4 regions of the Lysinibacillus sp. NPDC056959 genome follow, and region 4 is predicted to be linked to each of the others. Evidence: riboswitches for the same ligand, from Rfam matches in the RefSeq annotation. Region 4 holds a riboswitch; each other region holds the start of a gene.

Region 1 (4,290 bases), on a different contig from region 4:
TTCATTTAATTCGCCTCCTAATTCCTCAACGTCTACCCCGTTTTCTGTAAAATATTTAAGTGCCTTTTCTACGATATGTGCCTCACCGTGAAGATGCACGACAATATTCCCGACGATGCCGTTTTTTAATTCAATGATATTGGCTGTTAAAATATTTGGTTGTACATCATAAACTTTGCTCACTTCTGCAAGTAATGGCTTCCCGGTACTTTCACCAAGGAATGTTAAACGAATCACACTTCCGGAAAGATTTAATTGCTCGATAAGGGAAGGAGATAAATTACGTTGAGAAATAGTGTTTAAAAACTTTCGTGTCGTTGGGTGCTGAGGCTTCGAAAATAGTTCTATAGCAGAGCCATATTCCACAACCGTCCCTGATTCAAGAACGGATACATCATCGCAAATTTTTTGAATAACATTCATTTCATGTGTAATGAGTAAAATAGTGATGCCCAGCTCACGGTTAATTTTTAAGAGAAGCTCAAGAATAGCGTCAGTTGTTTCAGGATCGAGAGCACTTGTCGCTTCATCACTGAGTAAAATCTCAGGCTCTTGGGCGAGGGCACGTGCAATAGCGACACGTTGCTTTTGACCACCCGAAAGCTGGCTAGGATAACTATCTAATTTCTCTGTTAGGCCAACAATTTCTGCATATTTTGCAACGCGTTTTTTCACTTCAGAGTCGTTATAGCCTAGAAGTTTTAATGGGACCGAGATATTGTTGTAAACGGTCGCTGTTTTTAAGAGATTAAAATGCTGGAAGATCATGCCGATCTTTTGACGTGTTTCGCGAAGGTCGTTTAAAGAAAGGGAAGTAATATCTACATTGTCGATCAATACTTTTCCTGTTGTTGGACGTTCTAATAAATTAACACAGCGAATAAGGGTACTTTTTCCTGCACCACTGTAGCCAATAACCCCATGAATTTCACCTTTTTTGACATGTAGGTTAATGCCATCTACTGCTTTAACGATACCTTTTTTAGTTTTAAATTCTTTTGTTATATTTTCTAGTTGAATCATACTGTGATATCTCCTTTCTAAGTCCTTTTATAAAGCAAGAATCTGCTAGCATTCCTATAGGAGTCTCGCAGATTCTTAATTTATGAAAGGCCCTTCATCGTTACTTACCAGCTTGGAATAATAGAACCTTTGAATTCCTCTTCAATAAATTTGCGTACTTCATCAGATTGATAGGCTTCAACAAATTTTTTAATCGCTGGGTCATCCTCGTTTTCAGAACGTACCGCGATGTAGTTTACATATGGAGAGTTAGTAGATTCTAAAAGAATGGAGTCTTTTTTAGGATCAATACCAGCATCAAGAGCGAAGTTCGTATTAATAGCTGCCACATCTACTTCACTAAGCTGCTTCGGAATTTGTGCAGCCTCTAATTCAATGAATTTAAAATTCTTTTTGTTTTCTTCCACATCGCGAGTAGAAGCTGTTAAGTCTGCACCTTCTTTTAATTTAATGATGCCTGCCTCTTGAAGGACAAATAGAGCACGGGCACCGTTTGTTGGATCATTTGGTAATCCGAATGTAGCACCATCAGGAACTTCATCCAATGATTTATATTTCTCAGAGTAAATGCCCATTGGAGTTAAAATTGTTTTTCCTACTGGCACTAAATCTGTTTTGTGATCTTTGTTAAATGCATCGAGGAAAGGCTTGTGTTGATAGCTGTTTACATCAAGATCACCCTCGGCTAACGATGTATTTGGTAAAACATAATCAGAGAACGTTTTTAGTTCTACCTCTAAGCCATTTTCTTTGGCAACTTTTGCAGCAACTTCTGCAATTTGTTCGTGTGGACCAGAAGTTACACCTACTACAACTTTATTTTCATTAGTAGCCTTACCTTGACTACCTTTATCTTCTTTAGTACCGCAACCTACTAATGCTGCTACTAATGTGAGACTTGCTAAACCTAGTAAAATTTTGTTTTTCTTTTTCATGAGACATACCTCCAAAGTTGTTTTATCGGTTTGTATAAAAAACAATTTCGCCTTGGCGTAATTGCTGTCCGGATTTTGAATTGTGCTAGCACAATTCATTCCTTTCAAAATCCGTGACATCCGCCGGAGGCTTTTATCTTCATGTAAATGAAGATAAAAAAAACTCTCTTAAAAAATTAAGAGAGGCTCATAAAAAAGTGTCCTCTCTTATCTTTCAAACGATATCGTTTGCAGGATTTAGCACCTTCCTTAAAAAAGGAGGTTGCCGAGCTTCATAGGGCCAGTCCCTCAGCTACTCTTGATAAGAGATTTATAAATATTTTTTTGTAAATCCGATAGGACTAATATAAATTATTGGTTATGGTAAGTCAATGGAATTTTTAAAATTTTTTATTTTATTACAATATTCCATTAAGGGAGATGGGTGGGAATGTTAGTGAGAGTCAACTATGTGTGGGATGGGAGATATGAAACGCATTTTCATGGCTCTATGAGCGATTAGTGGGGGGGTGTGTCGGTATGAAGAAACGGGTTATGACCAATGTTATCCAATAGAAGAAGGGCTAGAGCTACCACAAAAGATAGTGAGATGAAAAGACTGTCCCTTAGCAAGCGTGAGCTGATGGGACAGTTTTTTTGATAGAGGGAATCAAATGCTCATGAGTTAAATAGGTTTAATTTTTCAATTCTGCTGACCGCTTCACGTAAGCGTTCTTCACTTACGAGTAAACCTACACGAACATAGCCTTCACCGTATAGACCGAAGCCATTGCCTGCAGCTACTGCGATATCAGCTTTATCGAGCAATGCATCAGCAAACTGCTCGCTTGTATAACCTAATGGAACAGGGAGCCATGCAAAGAAAGAGCCCTTTGGTGAGGTTACTTGCCAACCAATTCGCTGTGCTTCTTCGATAAGAACATTTCGTCGACGCTCATAAGTCGCTCTTAGCGTATTTGCGCAATCCTGTGATGCTGTAAGGGCAACCGCTGCTGCTTGTTGTACGGCAGGGAATTGACTACAAAATAGATGATCTTGAATAAGATTAATAGCCGCAACAATATCAGCGTTACCAACTGCAAATCCAATACGCCAGCCTGCCATATTATATGTTTTAGATAATGTATACATCTCGATGCCGACCTCTTTGGCACCTTCCGCTTGCAGGAAACTAATAGGTTTCTTGCCGTCAAATCCAATTGCACCGTAAGCGAAATCATGTGAGACGATCATGTTGTGTTCTTTAGCAAAGCGCGCCGTTTCCTCGAAAAATTCAAGTGTTGCAGTACCACCAGTTGGGTTGTTCGGGTAATTTAAGTAAAGTAGCTTAGCCTTTTCTTTTACGTCATCAGAAAGAGCATGATAATCAGGCAGGAAATCATTTTCTGCAAAAAGTGGCATGACTTCAAAATTAACATCACCTAATACAACACCAGATAAGTAATCTGGATATCCAGGATCGGGTAATAACATTGTATCACCGGGGTTTAAAACCGCTAATGGCAGCTCAACAAGACCAATTTTTGTACCACCAAGAATAGCTACCTCAGTTTCAGGGTCAATATCAACATTGTATTCACGTTTGTAGAAGTCTGCAGCTGCTTGACGTAATTCTACTAGGCCGCGGAATGGAGAATATTTATGATTTTGAGGGTTTTCAGCTGCCTCCTGTAACGCTTTTATAACGTGTTGGGGAGTGGGCTGATCTGGATTGCCTTGACCGAGATTGATAACATCGCGCCCTTCTGCTAAAGCACTATTCACTTTTTGCACCAATGCTGCAAAAAATTGAGTCGGGAGTTGCTGTAGTTTTTTTGAGAATTCCATGCATGTTCTCCTTTTTAAAAAATAATAATTGATGCAAATATTATTACTTTTTTTACTAATTGTCTAGAGTCTCAATTTACAAAGATGGACGCACAAAATACAAACAGAGAGCATGCGAGCCTAAGTACAAAGCCGATTCCGAACGTAATTATGCCTTGTCATTGTAACAACATCTGAGGCATCTTAACAATGCCCATAAAACATAGGTTTTGACATTACTTTTAAGCCCTTTAAAATAATATTTAATTTTTTTTTTAATTACTGTAACTTTTATTAAACTTAATCGTACTAATTAATAGAATCTAAAACTAAGAGCAAAAATGATTAGTAAGATTCACTTTCGCGAAAAGGCCAGGGCTCACTTTATTGCTGAGATCCTGGCCTTTTTGTTTTTGTTCCAAAGCTGCTCTAAGCTCAGACAACAGCGATATCATTTTCAATTGTAGTATAATGAAATATAGAAAAGCACAAATGCAGTAAAAGAAATACTTTTGGGAGAAGGGTA
Region 2 (4,290 bases), on a different contig from region 4:
TAATACTCTGTTGCTGGTAGAGAGATATGACTTGCTCCATAGCCTTCATAAGCTTCAAAAACTTCTTTTACTGTATAGCCTTCTTCTTTGACATAAACAATTTCCTTAAAAGCTGAATGTCCAAAGTTCTCTTGCCATTTACTCTCAACTGATGCAAGTATGTTTTGAATGGACATGTTGTTCACAAAAACATGACCTTCATTTAACTCATAAATAAGATAAGATGCAATGTTTTGCGCACTATACACATTTCCCATTTAAAACACTCCTTTATCATCAGTATTGGTAGATAAGAGTAGTTACTGACTTAGCAACTACTCCGCTTCATATATTTCAAAAGTGGGGGAGCACTTATGAAAACTAAATGTCGAACGCTTTTCTTATTTCCTAGTATAAAACAAGGAATTAAACAAGTCAACAATACTTATCAAATTACTAGGTATTATTTTTAAAGATTTTCAGTTACCTTTACCGAATGAGGCAAGCGGATGATGTAGCAACGTTTTACGCATTACCAAATGAGGCCTATCGAATGGGAAAATACGTAAACGCTACAACATTAGCCAATGTCTTTTAGTTATTAGGCTTCTACTTGTTGCTGTATAGCTGTTACTTGTTCAATAGCTTGTTCTAAATCTGCAATAATGTCCTCTACTGCCTCTAAACCGATGGATAAGCGAATGAGCGACTCGGTTACGCCAGTTTGGATTAGCTCCTCAGCTGATAGTTGCTGATGTGTAGTAGATGCTGGATGGATAATTAATGATTTCGCATCCCCTACATTTGCTACGTGCGAGAATAATTTCACACTATCGATTAATTTACGCCCTGCTTCACGCCCACCTTTAATACCAAATGTAAGCACTGATCCGAAGCCATTTCTCAAATACTTTCTAGCTAACTCATGAGTAGGGAAATCTTCTAAGCCATTGTAATTTACATATTCCACAGATGGGTGGTTTCGTAAATATTCAGCTACCGCTAATGCATTTTCATTGTGTTTAGGTATACGCAAATGAAGCGTTTCTAAACCTTGTAATAAATTAAATGCTGCATCTGCACTTAATGTTGGACCAAAGTCGCGTAGTAATTGCACGCGCAGTTTTGTGGCAAATGCAGCCGCTGCTGTGTCAATACCATAACGCAAACCGTGATAAGAAGCATCTGGCTCTGTAAAGCCTGGGAAGCGTCCACGAGTCCAATCAAACTTCCCTGCATCTACAACAACGCCACCTAAAGTTGTACCATGGCCGCCAATCCATTTTGTTGCGGAATGAACAACGATATCTGCACCGAAATCAATTGGTGTAGAGCCATATGGTGAAGCAAATGTGCTATCAATAATTAATGGTAAGCCGTTTTCATGTGCTACATTCGCTACTGCTTCGATGTCTAGCACTTTTAAACTTGGGTTACCGTAAATTTCAGCGAACACCGCTTTTGTTTTATCTGTAATAGCTGCTCGGAAATTTTCTGGATTTGTTTCGTCTACAAAAATTGTTTTAATACCGTAGTTTGGTAGTGTGTTGGCGAATAAATTATAAGTACCTCCGTACAAAGAGCTACCTGCAACAATTTCATCACCTGCCCCTGCTAGATTTAAAATTGAAAATGCAATAGCTGCTGCACCAGATGAAAGTGCTACCGCTGCTGTACCGCCTTCTAATAAAGCGACGCGTTTTTCAAAAACATCTACAGTTGGGTTTGTAATTCGTGTGTAAATATTGCCAGCTTCCTCTAAGGCAAAAAGACGTTGCGCATGAGCAGTGTCTTTAAAAACAAATGCCGTTGAGCGATATACGGGTACTGTACGAGATCCTGTTACCGGGTCTGGCTCTTGGCCACCGTGTAACAGCAATGTTTCTGGTTTAAAATTTGTCATTGTATACCTCCATATGGTTATTTTTTTACGATGGCACCGGAGATGAGGAGGATTTTTTAAGTAGAAAACAAAAACCCTCTTCAGCTAAGAAGAGGGTTGCGGTTGCAAGTTTTCCTCCCCTTATCTGCCAGATCCAAGTAAGAATCTGTAGGAATTAGCACCTTAGCAAGCTCGTCACTTACTGGTTGCCGGGCATCATAGGGCCTATCCCTCCGCCGCTCTTGATAAGAGTATGTGATTCAATTTCCATCGTTGTTACAAAGTATAAACATAGACATTTTCTCTGTCAACACTAAAATTTTATTTTTTCCGAAACTTCTGTCTGCTTCTTTACGTATTACGAACGCATACATTATTTTAACGTTAAATGATTTATTATCAAAACGTGGGGTTGATTTCCGTTCCGACTGGGCGCTTTCCTGGGGGCGTCCAGTCGGAGCGGAAATCAACTTATATACAATGGCACGTTTTAAAATGGCATCCCTAGCTTTTATTGATAAGCCTATTATTTAGAAAGGAGGACTTTTATGTTAAAAGCCATTATCATTTTTCTTCTTGTTGGTTATTTGATTGGCTGCATTCATGGCTCTAAAGTTGCTCAGTTTTTATCTGGGGTAGATTTAAAAAAGACTGGTTTTGGCAATGCAGGTGCCTCTAATGCCACGCTTTCCCTTGGATGGAAATATGGCATATTAGTCGGACTTATCGATATCGGTAAAGGTGTTGCAGCTATAATCGGTGCACATGTCTATCTTGCTGATATAACACAATTAACTGAAGTACAAGTTTGGCTCTTTATCTATATCGTAGCAGCCGGTGTCATTCTAGGTCATAATTTCCCATTTTATATGGGCTTCAATGGCGGCAAAGGAACTGCTTCAATTATCGGGATATTACTCGCGATTGATTGGAAAGTTGGCTTATTTGCACTCATTTTATTTGTTATTTTTTCTTTCGTGACGAGCTTTTTAATTGTCGGTGTACTTGAATTTTATCTCGTTTTTTGTACTGCCACATATTTATGGATTCCTGGGGTCGGCCCAACGTTTATAGCCTTATTTCTTTTTAGTATAGCCATCATTTTGCATATCGAAAATATTAAACGATTGATGCTAGGAACTGAGCCTAAAGTTACCTCTGCATTCAAGAAGAAAAACTAATATCTTTTGGATATTTTTGTCTTTTCTGTGGCCGCTTATTTTCTCGTAACTGCCCATTATCGCTATAACTAGAGCGCATTTGAACACACTAGCTTTTTTTACAATAAATAGACAATTTACTTTCTTAATAAAGCATTTTACTAGTCGATGTTATAGAAAATGCTAGAAAGGATGAGAAAGTATGTCTACTTCTGAACAAGCAAAACCGAAACGTAATTTAAAGCCACTCTGGATTGCATTAGCGTTCGCATCCCTAATCATCATAACTTTTTTACCGAACAATGGCGATTTACCTGTAGCTGGACAACGGGCTTTGGCTATTTTAGCTTTCGCGGTCATCCTATGGGTTACAGAAGCAGTATCCTATCCCGTTAGCTCTGCCATGATTATTGCTCTAGTTACAGTTTTACTAGGATTAGCTCCGTCAATGGAAGATCCAACGAGAGAGCTAGGAACATCAGATGCTTTAAAATTAGCATTAAGCGGATTTAGTAATTCAGCAGTTGCACTAGTAGCCGCAGCTCTTTTCTTAGCGGCAGCCATGCAAATTACCAATTTACATAAACGTCTTGCACTATGGATTCTTTCACTAGTAGGGACAAAAACGAAAGCCATTGTCTTCGGTGCTATTTTAGTATCTATTGCACTCGCATTCTTCGTCCCTTCTGCTACTGCACGTGCAGGCGCAGTTGTACCAATTCTACTCGGAATGGTAGCGGCATTTGGTTTACCACGTGATAGTCGACTTGCTGCTTTACTTGTCATTACCTCTGTGCAAGCTGTCTCCATTTGGAATATCGGTATTAAAACGGCAGCAGCTCAAAATATGGTCGCTTTAAATTTCATTAAAGAACAATTTGGTGTGGATATTTCATGGGGTGCTTGGTTGCTTTACGCGGCTCCCTTCTCCATCATCATGTCAGTAGCTCTATTTTTCATTATGATTACACTAATTAAGCCTGAAACAAGCAATATCGAAGGTGGCCGAGAAGTAATCAAAAAACAACTAGCGGAACTTGGCCCACTAAAAGCTCCCGAAATTCGATTAATCATAACATCTGTCGTTTTACTATTTTTCTGGGCTGCTGAGGGCAAACTCCACCCATTCGATACGACAACGGTTACAATCGTTGCAATCGCCATTTTATTAATGCCCAAAATCGGGGTCTATACGTGGAAGCAAGTTGAACCGCATATTCCTTGGGGTACAATTATCGTCTTTGCAGTAGGAATTATGTTAGGAACCGT
Region 3 (4,290 bases), on a different contig from region 4:
GGAATCGATTATGAATGTTGTGACAAATATTGCTAATCAAACGAACTTGTTAGCTTTAAATGCGGCAATAGAAGCGGCTCGCGCTGGAGAAGCGGGTAAAGGCTTTAGTGTTGTTGCAGATGAAGTGAGAAAACTATCGATTCAAACAAAGGAATCTGTCACATCGGTTGCGACTTTATTACATAAAACGAATGAGCGGACTGATAAACTTGTTCACTCGCTTAGTAGTATTCAAGAAGAGGTTACTTCTGGTGAGGAAAACATGGTTCAAACGGAAGGTCAATTTACTAATATATTGGACGCTATGACCGAAGCCAAAGAACAAAATGGACAGATGGAAAAAGAAGTACAAGCAATAGTAGAAGTACTAAGTCAATTAGGTATTGCTTTTAATGAAGTGAAAAATTCCGCTGAAGAACTAGCTAGCTTTGCACAAAATTTAAATTAATGAAGTGAAAAGCAAGAGACAAAGAAAAATAAAGATGCTTTACACTGTAGTGTATAATAACACTATATCAACTGTTTATATATACGATCCGCTAGGTAGATAAAAGATACCGGTGAAAATATGCTGTTAAATTCAATATATACTAATTGAACATAGAAAAAAATGGAGCTATCCTTTGCGCTGGATAGCTCCATTTTTGCTAAATTTGTAAAGGGTTTAACGTAATTTTCGATAAAAAAAGTTTATACTGAAATAAAGAACTAAAAATAGGGGCGGTTAATATGAAAACAGTTGTTGTATTAGGTGGCGGAATTACGGGTTTGTGTACGATGCATTATTTACAACGCCAAGTTCAGGAGAAAAACTTAAATGTAAAGCTTGTACTCGTTGAAAAAAATACATACCTTGGTGGTAAGCTTCACTCTGCATATGAACAAGGCTTTATCATGGAAACAGGAGCAGATTCTATAGTAGCGCGTCATAAAGGTGTTATGGAGTTAGTAGAAGAACTTAATTTTGAACAAAATCTTGTGTATAACGAAACGGGTGTTTCGTATATTTACACAAATAATGAGCTACATGCTATCCCAGCAGATTCAACGTTTGGTATTCCTATGAGCTTACAATCTCTAGAGGAAAGCACGCTTGTATCAGAGAAAGGTAAAAAAGAAGCAATAAAGGATTTAACCATGCCAAATGAAGAGTTTACAAAGGAAAGTTCGATTGGGGAATTTTTAACGTACTATTTAGGTGAGGAGCTTGTTCAAAACCAAATAGCGCCCGTACTTGCAGGTGTATACTCGGGAGATTTAAATCAACTTTCAATTGCTTCCACTTTACCGTATTTAATCGATTACAAAAACGATTACGGTAGTATTATTAAAGGCTTTGATGCAAACAGGGAACAATTTTTGAAAGCTGCCAATAAAAAATTTATTTCATTTAAAAATGGTTTATCGTCATTAATTGATCGACTTGAAGAAACATTAACGGATGTAGAAATTATAAAAGGGATTGCCACTATAAGTGTTAAAAAGCAGGAGAATCAGTACTCCGTTACATTAGCAAACGGTAAAATAATTGAAGCAAATCATGTTGTCATGGCACTGCCAAATGAAGCGGTACAAAGCTTATTGCAGGATGAATCTTTGAACGGCTATTTTGAACAATTCAATACTGCATCCGCCATTACGATTTACTTAGGGTTTGATGTACCAGATAATAGATTACCCGCGGATGGAACAGGCTATATTGTGTCACATAATTCAGATGTTATTTGTAATGCAGCAACATGGACAAGTCGCAAGTGGAAACACACGTCAGCAGAAGGAAAATTACTTGTACGACTTTTTTATAAGAGCATTAACCCTGAGTATGAGAGATTGCGTTTGATGTCAGATGAAGAGTTAGCAGCGGTTGCTCTAGAGGATGTAAGAAAAAGCTTGGGGATTGGGGAAACACCAACAATTGTGGACGTGACAAAATGGATCGACCAAATGCCAAAGTATGATTTGGCACATCGTGAAGCGTTGCAAGGTCTCGTACAAGAGCTTGAGAAAAACTATCCGAATTTATCAATAGCGGGTTGCTCTTATTTCGGAGTGGGCATAGGTGCGTGTATTCAAAATGGTAAAAAAATTGGTGAGAAGCTTGCTGAAAAACTATCGTAATTGTTTGATTTAAATCAAAATATGGTATTTTTCGTGAGATTTTACCTCTGTTCTGTGAAATAGTCTTGACTCAATCGTTCGTAAACGATATGATTCTTTTAATTATTTAAAAAATTCATACAACATTCTTATCAAGAGAAGCTGAGGGACTGGCCCTATGAAGCTTCAGCAACCAACTTATTGTCAGGTGCTAAATCCAGAGGACCGTAGTGTCGAAGATGAGAAGGAAAAACAATGACGAAACGTTAAAGCCTTCTTTTTATGTAAAAGAAGGCTTTTTGCATTTTAATTTTTACAAATAAAGGAAGAGAGGCTAGTTTTATGGGATTGCTTGAAAGGTTAAAAACGCATGTTCTTACAGCAGATGGTGCAATTGGTACAGTTTTATATGGCTATGGCTTGGAGTATTGCCACGAGGAAATGAATATACAAAGACCTGAATTAATTGAAAAGATTCATAGAGAGTATATAGCGGCAGGTGCCGATATTATTCAAACGAACACTTACGGAGCTAATGCCATAAAATTAGCCCGCTATGGATTAGAATCTCGTGTGCAGCAGTTTAATGAAGCTGCTATAACGATTGCAAAACGAGCAGCGGCAGATGGTGGACAATTTGTCTTAGGTACTATTGGGGGAATCCGTGGTATTCGAAAAAGCGACGCAACGTTAAAGGAAATTTTAGCAACAGTTAATGAGCAGGCAACTGTTTTACTTGCAGGAAATCCAGATGGCCTTTTACTTGAGACATATTATGATTTTGAAGAGTTAACAGCGACTTTAGCAATGCTACGAGCTAAAACGAAATTACCGATTATTGCTCAAGTTTCTATGCACGAACCAGGAATTTTACAAAATGGAATGAGCTTAAATAACGCTTTACATGAACTTGAAGCGCTAGGTGCTGATCTCGTAGGTGTTAACTGTCGCTTAGGTCCTCACCATACAATACAAGCATTTGAAGGTGTGGAGCTTCCTAAGAAAGCATTTATGTCAGCGTATCCGAATGCTTCTCTTCTTGATGTAGAGGATGGCCGTGTCGTTTATGAGTCGGAGGCAGATTATTTTGGTCGAGCAGCTGTAGAGCTTCGTGATCAGGGGGTACGTTTAATTGGTGGTTGCTGTGGTACGACACCAAAGCATATTGCTGCAGCGAAAAAGTACTTAGAGGAGTTATCTCCAATCGAAGAAAAGTATGCAAAGCCAGAAAAAGTAGAGATTGTCCGTGAGGCTGAGCCAGCAAATTACGAACCATTACATGTAAAAGTAAAACGTGAACGCTCAGTTATAGTGGAATTAGATACACCAAGACATTTAGAAATTGAAGGCTTTATTGCGGGAGCAAGAAAAATATATGAGGCGGGCGCAGATGTAGTCATGATGGCAGATAATTCACTTGCTTCTCCAAGGATTAGTAATGTCGCAATGGGTGCCTTACTGAAAGAAACACACGGGGTACGACCGTTAACTCATATAACATGCCGAGATCGTAATTTAATTGGACTTCAATCACATTTAATGGGATTAAATGCACTAGGTATTCACGATATTTTAGCAGTGACTGGAGATCCGACGAAGGTGGGCGATTTCCCAGGGGCCACAAGCGTTTATGACGTATCTTCAATGGAGCTAATCCAATTAATAAAACAGTTAAATGAAGGTGTATCGTTCTCGGGGAAACCACTTCGTAAAAAGGCGAATTTCTCTGTAGCGGCTGCCTTTAATCCTAATGTACGTGTACTAGATCGCGCGGTATCTCGATTAGAGAAGAAAATTGAATATGGGGCAGATTATTTTATTTCGCAGCCTGTTTATACAAAGGGAAAAATCGTGGAAATATACGAGGCGACAAAGCATTTAGAAACACCAATTTATATTGGCATTATGCCAGTAACGAGCTATAAAAGTGCGGAGTTTTTACATCATGAAGTGCCAGGCATCAAACTATCCGATGATGTGTTAGCCCGTATGAAGGCATGTGGCGATGATAAAGAACGCGCAACACTAGAAGGGATTGCAATTGCCAAGGAATTAGTAGAAGTAGCAGCGGAATATTTCAATGGTATTTACCTCATCACACCATTTTTACGCTATGACATGACACTAGAATTGATGAAATTTATTGAGCAATTGGATGAACAGAAAAAAGGGGTAAGTATAAATGGCTAAGCA
Region 4 (4,290 bases):
GGTACCGTCTTATTATGTTGAATTAAATAAATTACCTTTAACGTTAAATGGTAAAGTCGATAAAAATAATTTAGCAGTTATTTTAGACTAAGTATACAGAATTTCAGGAATGTTAAAATCTACATTGTAAAAAATTTAATCTCTACCTTTTAAAGTTTAAAAAGCTGAATACAAAAAGCTCAATAGTATTGGTCGTTCCTACCATATCTATTGAGCTTTTTAAATTTATCTTATTAAAATATATGATTACTTTTTTAAGCTTGCAGATTGAAGTTCTAATAATTTTTCTCTTAGTACTTCATCACTAGCATAAATATATAATCCTTTAATTCCCCGTTTCATCAGCACATTCATGGAATTTAGAATAATCTTCTCTTTTGCTTGTTTAACATTTTCTATACCTTCAATTCCTGCAAATGCACCTACATCTTTGTAATTCTCAGGTTTTATAACTAAACAATCGGAGTGTTTATCGTATGTTATAGATGGTCCTAGGATTACACCCACATAGTTTAAATCGAAGCCCTGAATTGTATAGATGGAGCCTGCTTCTTCTATAGTGGAGTCCTTTTCTGCCCAGGTGTATTTCCCATCTGTTATGTTCCATGGAATTTTGTAATTGCCCTTATCTTCCGTTATATAATAAATACCGCCGTCTTTCTTATGTAAATAATCAAATGTTGAAACAACTCGACTTAAACCACCATCATTATTCTTTTCAATAATCGCTTTATGCATTTTTTGTAAAGAATCGAATATCGTCAACTCATATTCTTTATCGTTAGGAATAGGAGAAATCTTTTTGTTTTTAAAATGATCAATCCATTCAATTACCTCTTCGTTTGCTCTCATACGGAATTGATTTTTGAGTTCGTATTTTTCATAATCACTTTGATGCAATAAAGCTTCCAAAATAGCTTCCTTCCAAAAGCTTTTAAGTTTCAATACTTGGCTTTCATCATAAACAACTACAACGATTTCCGCCAACTTCATAAGCTCTTCAAGCTGATTATTGTCTGTAAAATTATTATATGTGTCTGGCCTAGTTAACAATAAATGTCCTTCATCTACCAAAATAATGTCAGCCTTTTCGCCTGATTTTTTTAGACGATTAATTAAAGGTGTAGGTCTATCAAAATTTTTAGCTTTTAAAAACTTTAATTTAGAAGCTATACTTTTATATGTTTTGAGCATTTCATCATGATTAACAACTAAATAATTTTCTGAACCACATAAATGTGATGTAACATCTGAAGACAGTTCCTGTATAGAATTAAATATAGAACTTAGCACCACACTTTTACCTGTCCCCGCTTCACCTTGAATCAAGAATAAAAATGATTTATCTTCTTCTGTACGAAAAATATTTTGCTCGCAAATTTCAATAACTTTTTCCTTTAATTCTAATTGTTCAACTGACAATTCCTTAAAAGGTGAAAGCTTAAAAACATCACGGTTTTCAATTACATGCTGTTCATTATTAACAATCCCTTGATCTACTAGACGTTCCCAAATTTCTTTAAAAATATCACGGTCATAAAACTTTTTATTGAAGTAATTATGTGAAATATTATTTACCGTTTGGCTCTTATTTTGTAGCTTATATTTTTGGTCTCCCAGAAAATAATTAATAAGCTTCGTCTCTAAATGAAACGTAGCCGAACGATTAAACTCCTCATAATGGATTAAATGCATCTCATCTAACTTCTGACGTTCCTTTGTTTTTAAATGTGCACGCATTCGATTTTTGAAAGCTACTGTTTCCCCAATATAAGCCTCTTTTTGATCCTTTAAAAGATAAATGACTGGATAATTTAAATAGCTCTCTTTGTTATTGATACTTTTTAAACTTTTTTCATTAAATGGCCATGTATTAATTTCAACTGTATTCATCTAAATGCCACCTTACTTACGATATAGATAAACTTATTTTAGCATATTATTGAAACTAGTTTGTTTTGCTGTTAAATCAGAATCTGCGTATTAGTAATATGATTGAATAGCCCTATTTCAGTGCGGACTGTATTTCCTTTTACTTTGAAATAATGTTTAATTAAAAAATGTTGCAAATATAGATGTTTTATTATACTATTTCATTAATGTGCAAAAAATAATATGTTTTTCTTCTTATCAAGAGAGATGGAGGGACTGGCCCTATGAAATCTCGGCAGCGGAACTTTGTATTTAAGTTACTGTGCCAAATCCAGCAAGCAATGGCTTGATAGATAAGAGGAGTGTTTTATAGATATAAGACCTCTTCTTGTTTTCAAGAAGAGGTCTTTTTTTAGAGGAAAATGGACAAAGACGTATCCATTTTTAATTTTTGGAGGTAGAACAATGAAGAAAGAGAATCCATGGGCGTTGATCCCATTTGTTGTTTTTTTAGTTTTATTTATTGGTTCAGGGGTTATTACAGGTGATTTCTATGCCTTCCCTGTCATTGTAGCAATTGCCATTGCGGGCGCTGTGGCTCTGGCGATGAATCGAAAAGAATCATTTTCGAACAAGGTTGATATTTTTTGTAAAGGCGCAGGAAATTTAAATGTCATGCTGATGGTTGTTATTTTTCTATTAGCTGGCGCCTTTTCAGAGGTAGCAAAAGGCATGGGGGCAGTGGACTCCACTGTTAACTTTGCTTTGTCGGTCATCCCGCAAAACCTACTTGTCGTAGGCTTGTTCATCATTGCCTGCTTTATCTCCCTTTCAATGGGTACATCGGTAGGAACAATTGTTGCACTGGCACCAATTGGAGTTGGAATCAGCGAGCATACCGACTTTTCAATGGCTTTAGTAATGGCAGCGATTGTTGGCGGTTCGATGTTTGGTGATAATTTATCCTTTATTTCAGATACAACGATTACTGCCGTTCGTTCACAAGGCGCACAAATGAAAGATAAATTTAAGGTGAATTTTTGGATTGTGTTGCCGGCAGCGATTGTAACGAGCATTATTTTAGGGATTATCACAATGGGTGAAACGACTGTACAAGTAGAGCATTTAAGCTATAGTTGGGTGAAAATTGTTCCCTATGTGTTGGTTATTATTTTTGCGCTAATTGGCATGAATGTTTTCCTTGTTCTTGCCTTTGGGATTGTTCTGGCTGGGGCTGTTGGCTTAGCGGATGGCAGCTATCATTTAATGGACCTTTTTCAAAAGATTGGCGAAGGAATGTCAGGTATGTATGAAATGGCATTTCTAGCTATCTTAATAGCTGGAATGGTGGAGATTATTAAACTTAATGGAGGAATTGACTTCCTGCTTCACCTTGCGACTCGAAGAATTAAATCGAAAAAAGGTGCTGAATTTGGGATTGCCGGTCTTGTTGGCCTAACAAATTTATCTACGGCCAATAATACAATCGCTATTTTAATTGCTGGTCCACTTGCAAAAAATATTGCAAATCAGTATGGGATTGAGCCGAGAAAGTCCGCAAGTATATTAGATATTTTCTCCTGTACGGCCCAAGGTCTTCTGCCATACGGTGCTCAATTCCTGGCAGCCGCAAGCGTAGCTGGAATATCGCCCGTGAGCATGTTGCAATATTCTTTCTATCCAATCCTTATAGGAATTTGCGGAATTATCGCTATTCTAATCGGATATCCGAAACCAAAGAAAGCTTAACTTCATCACTATAAAGTGGCAAGTGTAGCTTTAACTATAATCCAATCGTTTTGACAAAAGATTATCAAAACGATTGGATTTTTTTATTTGATGCTATTTAGAAGTTCGCCACCATCCAAGCATCTCTTACTTTCACTAATAACAAAAAATTATTATTAACCCGTATTTTTGTAGAACCAAATACCGATTTAAAGTCTCGATTAAAAATGTGCCTCTTTAAGAAAAAAGGCACATTCAAAATGAAAGTATTATAATACGATTGTTTTACTTAATTCGATATACCACTACCACTTTGTACAACATTTTTATTGCTGAAAATATAGCCAATAATCGCACCTAACAGACCTGTAATTAGCCAACCTGCACCTGATGTGAATAATGGAATAAAGGCAAATGTAGCGTTAATTTGCTCTACCATAATATTCGCATCCTTTAATGCATCTAAAATTGCTACAAGTACAGTACCAATCATCGTGCCTACATATACACTTTGTGCACCACCAAACCATTTTTCTGTAAAAATAAGGATGATCAGAGTAATAGCAATTGGGTATAAAAGCATTAATACTGGTGAAGCCATCGATAAAATCTTTGTTAAACCAAAGTTTGTAAATACAACACCTAGTACTGAGAAAACAATTAACCACTTTTTATACGAAATACTTGGCA

What was found. Region 4 has a riboswitch for S-adenosylmethionine ahead of ACFTQ7_RS17335 (Na+/H+ antiporter NhaC family protein). Riboswitches for the same ligand answer to the same signal wherever they lie in the genome.
Region 1: another riboswitch for S-adenosylmethionine. It lies ahead of ACFTQ7_RS16425 (MetQ/NlpA family ABC transporter substrate-binding protein); the one in region 4 lies ahead of ACFTQ7_RS17335 (Na+/H+ antiporter NhaC family protein).
Region 2: another riboswitch for S-adenosylmethionine. It lies ahead of ACFTQ7_RS21695 (O-acetylhomoserine aminocarboxypropyltransferase/cysteine synthase family protein); the one in region 4 lies ahead of ACFTQ7_RS17335 (Na+/H+ antiporter NhaC family protein).
Region 3: another riboswitch for S-adenosylmethionine. It lies ahead of ACFTQ7_RS19200 (bifunctional homocysteine S-methyltransferase/methylenetetrahydrofolate reductase); the one in region 4 lies ahead of ACFTQ7_RS17335 (Na+/H+ antiporter NhaC family protein).

The regions. Positions count from the first base shown of each region.
Region 1 is NZ_JBHURE010000015.1:37,286-41,575, forward strand. Features, by position in the region: gene ACFTQ7_RS16415 (methionine ABC transporter permease) at 1-5, opposite strand, end outside; gene ACFTQ7_RS16420 (methionine ABC transporter ATP-binding protein) at 1-1,023, opposite strand, end outside; gene ACFTQ7_RS16425 (MetQ/NlpA family ABC transporter substrate-binding protein) at 1,128-1,958, opposite strand; SAM riboswitch class I at 2,163-2,266, opposite strand; gene ACFTQ7_RS16430 (pyridoxal phosphate-dependent aminotransferase) at 2,616-3,785, opposite strand.
Region 2 is NZ_JBHURE010000028.1:40,362-44,651, forward strand. Features, by position in the region: gene ACFTQ7_RS21690 (hypothetical protein) at 1-257, opposite strand, end outside; gene ACFTQ7_RS21695 (O-acetylhomoserine aminocarboxypropyltransferase/cysteine synthase family protein) at 581-1,882, opposite strand; SAM riboswitch class I at 2,000-2,113, opposite strand; gene ACFTQ7_RS21700 (hypothetical protein) at 2,117-2,395, shown strand; gene ACFTQ7_RS21705 (glycerol-3-phosphate acyltransferase) at 2,410-3,042, shown strand; gene ACFTQ7_RS21710 (DASS family sodium-coupled anion symporter) at 3,224-4,290, shown strand, end outside.
Region 3 is NZ_JBHURE010000021.1:37,342-41,631, reverse strand. Features, by position in the region: gene ACFTQ7_RS19210 (protoglobin domain-containing protein) at 1-448, shown strand, start outside; gene ACFTQ7_RS19205 (protoporphyrinogen oxidase) at 730-2,118, shown strand; SAM riboswitch class I at 2,244-2,343, shown strand; gene ACFTQ7_RS19200 (bifunctional homocysteine S-methyltransferase/methylenetetrahydrofolate reductase) at 2,440-4,287, shown strand; gene metH (methionine synthase) at 4,280-4,290, shown strand, end outside.
Region 4 is NZ_JBHURE010000017.1:5,949-10,238, reverse strand. Features, by position in the region: gene ACFTQ7_RS17345 (non-ribosomal peptide synthetase) at 1-91, shown strand, start outside; gene ACFTQ7_RS17340 (DUF2075 domain-containing protein) at 247-1,893, opposite strand; SAM riboswitch class I at 2,125-2,232, shown strand; gene ACFTQ7_RS17335 (Na+/H+ antiporter NhaC family protein) at 2,338-3,621, shown strand; gene ACFTQ7_RS17330 (branched-chain amino acid transport system II carrier protein) at 3,890-4,290, opposite strand, start outside.